DNA from 3 places in the Streptomyces sp. NPDC001599 genome. Region 1 is predicted to be linked to each of the others. Evidence: riboswitches for the same ligand, from Rfam matches in the RefSeq annotation. Region 1 holds a riboswitch; each other region holds the start of a gene.
What was found. Region 1 has a riboswitch for thiamine pyrophosphate ahead of thiO (glycine oxidase ThiO). Riboswitches for the same ligand answer to the same signal wherever they lie in the genome.
Positions count from the first base shown of each region.

Region 1 (2,258 bases):
AGGCCGCCGGGGCCTCGCCGCCCGGGGCGCCGACGATGTCGGCGGCGACCGTGCGCGGGCCCTGGAGGGCGTTGTCCCAGTGGTGCACCAGGAGCCGCTCGCCGTAGCGGGCGGAGGGGAAGGAGGCGCAGTCGCCGACCGCGTGGACGTCCGGCGCGGAGGTGCGCAGGTGGTCGTCGGCCAGGACCTCGCCGTGCGCACCGAGGGCGATGCCGGAGCCGGCGAGCCAGCCGGTGGCCGGGCGGGCGCCGATGCCGACGACGACCGCGTCGGCGGGCAGCCGGGTGCCGTCGTCGAGGACGACCCGGCCGGGCTCACCGGGGCCGCCGGGCTCGACGCGCTCCACGCGCGCGTGGGTGCGCAGTTCGGCTCCGGCGTCGGCGTACCAGGCGGTCATCGGCGCGGCGACCTCGGCGGGCAGCGCGTCGGCCAGCGGCCGGTCGGCGGCCTCCACCACGGTCACCGCGCAGCCCGCCTCGCGCGCGGCGGTGGCGAACTCGGCGCCGATCCAGCCGGCGCCGACGACCACGACGTCGTGCTGCCGGGCGAGCACCGGCCGCAGTCGTTCCGCGTCGTCCAGGGTGCGCAGCAGGTGCACGCCGGGCACGCCCTCGGCGCCGGGGAGGCGGACCGGTTCGGCACCGGTCGCCAGGACCAGGACGTCGTACGGCACGGGCCCCTCGGAGGTGTCCAGGACGTGCTCGCCGGTGCGCACGCCCAGCGCCTCGCAGCCCAGCCGCAGGGTGATGCCGAGTGCCTCGAAGTCGACGTCGAAGGCGGAGCCCTCGGCGGTGCCGAGCAGGACGGCCTTGGACAGCGGGGGGCGGTCGTACGGTTGGTGCGGCTCCGCGCCGATCAGGGTCACCGGGCCGGTGAAACCCTGTTCCCGCAGGGCGACCGCGGTCTGCACGCCCGCCATCCCGGCGCCCACCACGACCACCCGGCGCTCCGCGTCCGCCGCCGGTCCCTGTCCCCGTTCCCGCGTCTGCTCGCTCACCCGATCACCATAGACACCCGGCGATTCGCCGGTCGGTGAGGCTCCCTTACCCGTGCGACGCGCTGCGGGCTAGGGTGGCCGACGTAAAGCACTCGCGGGAGCCCGGACGCACCGGGCTGAGAGGGAGGCTGGCGGCCTCCGACCGTACGAACCTGATCCGGGTCATGCCGGCGAAGGGAGGGGCTGGACGCCCATGTCGTCTCCGTTGTCGTCTCCATCGCACACGCCTGCGCACACACCTCGTACGTCCCGTACGCCCGACGTGCTCGTCGTCGGCGGCGGGATCATCGGGCTCGTCACCGCCTGGCGGGCCGCGCGGCGCGGGCTCGTCACCGCCCTCGTGGACCCCGAGCCGGGCGGCGGGGCGGCCCAGGTGGCGGCCGGGATGCTCGCCGCCGTCACGGAGCTGCACTACGGCGAGGAGACGCTGCTCGCGCTGAACCTCGCCTCGGCCCGCCGCTACCCGCAGTTCGCGGCCGAGCTGACCGAGCTGACCGGCCACGACCTCGGTTACCGGCGCTGCGGCACGCTCGCCGTCGCGCTGGACGCCGACGACCGCGCCCACCTGCGCGAACTGCACGCGCTCCAGCAGCGCTCCGGCCTGGAGTCCGAGTGGCTGTCGGGGCGCGAGTGCCGGCGCCTGGAGCCGATGCTCGCGCCGGGCGTGCGCGGGGGGCTCCGGGTGGACGGCGACCACCAGATCGACCCCCGCCGCCTCGCCCGCGCGCTGGTGGCCGCCTGTGAACACGCGGGCGTGGTCTTCCACCGGGTGTGGGCCGAGCGGCTCACCGTCGGGCGCGGGGACCGGGCCGCGGGCGTCGTCACCGCCGACGGCACCGCCCTGGAGGCCGGGCAGGTGGTGCTGGCCGGGGGCAGCCTGAGCGGGCGGCTGGGGGGCGTGCCGGAGGCAGTAATTCCGCCGGTGCGGCCCGTGAAGGGACAGGTGCTGCGGCTGGCCATGCCGCGGACGGGGGCACGGGCGCCGCTGCTGAACCGGACCGTGCGCGCCGTGGTGCGCGGCAACCATGTCTACCTGGTGCCCCGGGAGAACGGCGAGCTGGTCGTCGGCGCCACCAGCGAGGAGCTGGGCTGGGACACGACGGTCACCGCGGGCGGCGTCTACGAACTGCTGCGCGACGCGCACGAGCTGGTCCCCGGCATCACGGAGCTGCCCCTGACGGAGACCCGCGCGGGTCTGCGCCCCGGCTCCCCGGACAACGCCCCGCTGCTCGGCCCGACCGCCCTGGACGGCCTGCTGCTG
Region 1 covers NZ_JBIAVA010000001.1:648,664-650,921, reverse strand. The annotation lists gene ACFYZ3_RS02955 (NAD(P)/FAD-dependent oxidoreductase) at 1-997, opposite strand, end outside; TPP riboswitch at 1,082-1,193, shown strand; gene thiO (glycine oxidase ThiO) at 1,191-2,258, shown strand, end outside.

Region 2 (2,258 bases), on a different contig from region 1:
GTGGTGTGGATGTTGCGGCCGGTGGAGAGGTCCATGACCGTGTCGGCACCCCATCGGGTCGCCCAGGTCATCTTGTCCACCTCCTCCTCGATGGAGGATGTCACCGCCGAGTTGCCGATGTTGGCGTTGACCTTCACCAGGAACCGCTTGCCGATGATCATCGGCTCGATCTCTGGGTGGTTGACGTTGGCGGGCAGCACGGCGCGGCCGGCGGCGATCTCCTCGCGGACCACCTCCGGGGAGACGTTCTCCCGGACGGCCACGTACTCCATCTCGGGAGTGATCTCGCCCCGTCGCGCGTAGGCGAGCTGCGTCACCGCGTTGCCGTCCCGGCCCCGGCGCGGCTGGCGCGGGCGGCCGGGGAAGACGGCGTCGAGGTTGCGCAGGCCGCCGCGCGGCGAGGTGTGCTTGATTCCGTCGTCCTCGGGCTGGACGGGGCGGCCCGCGTACTCCTCGGTGTCACCGCGGGCGATGATCCAGTTCTCCCGCAGCGGGGCGAGGCCCCTGCGGACATCGGTGTCGACGAGTGGATCGGTGTACGGGCCCGAGGTGTCGTACAGCGTGACCGACTGCCCGTTGGTGAGGTGCACCTGACGGACCGACACCCGCAGATCGGGGCGCGAGCCCTCGACGTACGCCTTGTGCCAGCCGATGGACTTCCCGGCCTCCGTGTTCTCCGCGGGGGCCGCGGTGTCCGCCTTGGCGGTGTTCTGCGTGGAGGCAGGCGTGCGTGCGTCCTTGATGGTCATGAGACCTACTCCCTACGCCGGCATTACCCGGTAACAGGTTCGGCGGTCGACGCAGCGGCTTCCGTCTGTCGACGCTTCGTGGGATACGTCACTCGACTTCGGTGACGTTTCCCGTGAAACATCGCTGGGACGGAGGTCAGCGCCCTCTCAGCCCGGTGCTCCGAGCTCCCGCGTGTACAAAGGTGCCTCCACGCTAGCGCCCATTCGGGCGCGGTGAACAGAGGGCCCCCCTCGTTCTTGCGATGATCGGGCGGTGACCACACCGCAGCCCCCCTCCTTCCCACCGCGCCGGCCCCGCCGCGGACCGAACGCCGAAGAGGGCGACGGCCGGGCAGCCGGCCACGTCCCCGGTGTCGCTGCCGAGGCGAACGCCGGCAGACAGGAGACGGTTTACGGGCAGGACGAGGACCACGGACACGCCGCCGGCGGCGGGCACGGTGCGGGGGACGGGCACGGTGCGGGGGGCGGGCACGGGCACTCGCACGGGCACTCGCACGGGCACGGGCACGGGCACGGGCACGGACCGGCGGCTCCCGTCTCCCGGCATCTGCGGAAGGTCATCGCCGCGATCCTGATCCCCTTCACCGCGGCCGTCCTGGTCGGGCTCGCGGTGCTGTGGCCGGGCGGCGCACCGCCGCACGAGCGCACCGGCGTCGGCTTCGACCGGCAGACACAGCAGGCCACCGTCACCAAGGTGGTCGAACTGAGCTGCCAGTCCGTCAACGCGTCGGGCGGTGTCCCGACCGGCGACACGTCCACCGCCGAGGGTTCCTCCGCGGTGCAGCAGGCGAAGGGCGACTGCAAGCGGGCGACCATCCGCGTCGACACCGGCGACGACAAGGGCCGCACGTTCGACGAGATCGTGCAGCCGGACCAGTCACGGCAGCTGCACGAGGGCCAGAAGGTGGTGGTCGCCTACGAGCCCTCCGCGCCGAAGGACCTGCAGTACTCGGTGACCGACATCAACCGCAGGCTCCCCCTGGCCCTGCTCGCCGGCATCTTCGCCCTCGCCGTCGTGGTCGTCGGACGGCTGCGCGGACTCATGGCGCTGGTCTCGCTGGCCATCAGCTTCCTGCTGCTGAACTTCTTCATCCTGCCCGCCATCCTCCAGGGCTCGAACCCCCTGGTCGTGGCGGTGATCGGGTCCAGCGCCATCATGCTGATCGCGTTGTACCTGTGCCACGGGCTGTCGGCCCGAACGTCCGTGGCGGTGCTCGGCACACTGATCTCGCTGCTGCTGATCGGCGTGCTCGGGTCGCTCTTCATCGGCTGGGCCGCGCTCACCGGCAACACGGACGACAACACCGGCCTCATCCACGGCCTGTACCCGTCCATCGACATGAGCGGTCTGCTGCTCGCCGGGGTCATCATCGGCTCGCTCGGTGTCCTCGACGACGTGACGGTCACCCAGACGTCGGCGGTGTGGGAACTGCACGAGGCCAACCCGACGATGGGCTGGCGCGGCCTGTACCGCGCGGGCATCCGCATCGGCCGCGACCACATCGCCTC
Region 2 covers NZ_JBIAVA010000022.1:1,026-3,283, forward strand. The annotation lists partial or broken gene thiC (phosphomethylpyrimidine synthase ThiC) at 1-749, opposite strand, end outside; TPP riboswitch at 742-931, opposite strand; gene ACFYZ3_RS34955 (YibE/F family protein) at 1,003-2,258, shown strand, end outside.
Region 2: it holds a riboswitch for thiamine pyrophosphate, as region 1 does, so the genes downstream of both, thiC (phosphomethylpyrimidine synthase ThiC) here and thiO (glycine oxidase ThiO) in region 1, are expected to answer to the same signal.

Region 3 (2,258 bases), on a different contig from region 1:
ATCGTGTTCATGGGCATGGGCGAGCCCCTCGCCAACTACAACCGGGTCGTCGGCGCCATCCGCCGGCTCACCGACCCCGAGCCCGACGGACTGGGGCTCTCCCAGCGCGGGATCACCGTCTCCACGGTCGGTCTCGTCCCCGCGATCCACCGCTTCACCGGCGAGGGCTTCAAGTGCCGCCTCGCCATCTCCCTGCACGCCCCCGACGACGAGCTGCGCGACACCCTCGTCCCCGTCAACACGCGGTGGAAGGTGCGCGAGGTGCTGGACGCCGGGTTCGAGTACGCGGCGAAGTCCGGGCGTCGGCTGTCCATCGAGTACGCGTTGATCCGGGACATCAACGACCAGGCCTGGCGCGGTGACCGTCTCGGGCGGCTGCTCAAGGGCAGGCCCGTGCACGTCAATCTGATCCCGCTCAACCCGACGCCCGGCTCCAAGTGGACCGCGTCCCGGCCCGAGGACGAGAAGGCGTTCGTGGAGGCGATCGCGGCGCACGGTGTGCCGGTGACGATCCGGGACACCCGTGGGCAGGAGATCGACGGGGCGTGTGGTCAGCTCGCCGCGAGCGAGCGGTAACCTGACCGGCGGCAGTACCAGTAGTACATCCAGTACATCGTCAGCGTCATCACATCTTCATATTCCGACAGGGGAGCGCCACAGCGCTGAGAGTGCGGCACCGGCCGCAGACCCTCCGAACCTGGCCCAGGTCATTCTGGGTAGGGAGATCGGTCACCACTCGAGCTGTTGCGCCCTGCCCGGGACCCTCGCCAGGGGTTCCGGGCGGGGCCGCGTCTTCTCCTGGTCACCCAGGAGGAATTCAGTGAGCATCACCAAGAAGGTCAGTGTCCTGGCCGTCGGACTCGGCATGGTCGGCACGCTGGCCGCCTGCGGGTCCTCGTCCGACGGCTCCGGCGGCAGCGGCTCCGGCGGCTCCAAGACCGTGACCCTGGTCAGTCACGACTCGTGGGCCGCGTCCAAGGACGTCATCGCCGCCTTCGAGAAGGAGTCCGGCTACAAGGTCAAGGTCCTGGAGGACGGCGACGCCGGGCAGGCCGTGAACAAGGCCATCCTCACCAAGGACAACCCGCAGGGCGACGTCTTCTTCGGCGTCGACAACACCCTGCTCTCTCGCGCCCTCGACAACGGCCTGTTCCAGCCGTACGAGGCCAAGGGGTCCGACCTCGTCCGGTCCGAGTACCGGGCCGACCAGGACGAGCACCGGGTCACGCCCGTCGACACCGGCGACATCTGCGTCAACTACGACAAGGCGTACTTCAGCCGGCACAAGCTGACCCCGCCCAGGACCCTCGACGACCTGGTCAAGCCCGAGTACAAGGACCTGCTCGTCACCGAGAACGCGGGCAGCTCCTCGCCCGGCCTCGGCTTCCTGCTCGGCACCGCCGCCAAGTACGGCGACGAGGGCTGGGAGGGCTACTGGAAGAAGCTCAAGGCGAACGGCGTCAAGGTCGTCGACAGCTGGGAGCAGGCGTACAACGAGGAGTTCTCCGGCTCGGCCGGCGGCAAGAAGGCCAAGGGCGACCGTCCGCTCGTCGTGTCGTATGCCTCCTCCCCGCCCGTCGAGGTCGTCTACGCCGACCCGCAGCCGGCCACCGCCCCCACGGGTGTCGCCGACGGCACCTGCTTCCGGCAGGTCGAGTACGCGGGTCTGCTCAGCAACGCGAAGAACCCCGAGGGCGGCAAGGCGCTCCTCGACTTCCTGCTCAGCAAGTCCTTCCAGGAGGACATGCCGCTGAACATGTTCGTCTACCCGGTGCGGGAGGGCGCGCGGGTCCCCGAGGTGTTCTCGAAGTTCGGGCCGCAGGCGAAGGACCCGCAGACCCTCGACCCGGCGAAGATCGCCGACAACCGCGACCAGTGGGTCAAGTCGTGGACCTCGCTCGTACTGAAGTGAGCCGGGAGGGCAAGCAGGCGGTGAGGCCGGCGCGGACCGCGCGCGGGAGCGCGGCTCGGCTCGGCCTCATGGCCCTGCCCGTCGCGTTCTTCGCGGTGTTCTTCGCCTACCCCGTCGCCGCCATCGTCGCGCGCGGCCTGGAGGTCGACGGGGTCTGGCAGCTCGGGCGGATCGGGGACGTGCTCGCCCAGTCCGACGTGCGGCACGTGCTGTGGTTCACCACCTGGCAGGCGCTGGCGTCCACCGGGCTCACGCTGCTCGTCGCGCTGCCCGGCGCGTACGTCTTCGCCCGCTTCGACTTCCCCGGCAAGCAGGTCCTGCGGGCCGTGGTGACCGTGCCGTTCGT
Region 3 covers NZ_JBIAVA010000016.1:126,326-128,583, reverse strand. The annotation lists gene rlmN (23S rRNA (adenine(2503)-C(2))-methyltransferase RlmN) at 1-576, shown strand, start outside; TPP riboswitch at 636-741, shown strand; gene ACFYZ3_RS31625 (thiamine ABC transporter substrate binding subunit) at 821-1,912, shown strand; gene ACFYZ3_RS31620 (ABC transporter permease) at 1,888-2,258, shown strand, end outside.
Region 3: it holds a riboswitch for thiamine pyrophosphate, as region 1 does, so the genes downstream of both, ACFYZ3_RS31625 (thiamine ABC transporter substrate binding subunit) here and thiO (glycine oxidase ThiO) in region 1, are expected to answer to the same signal.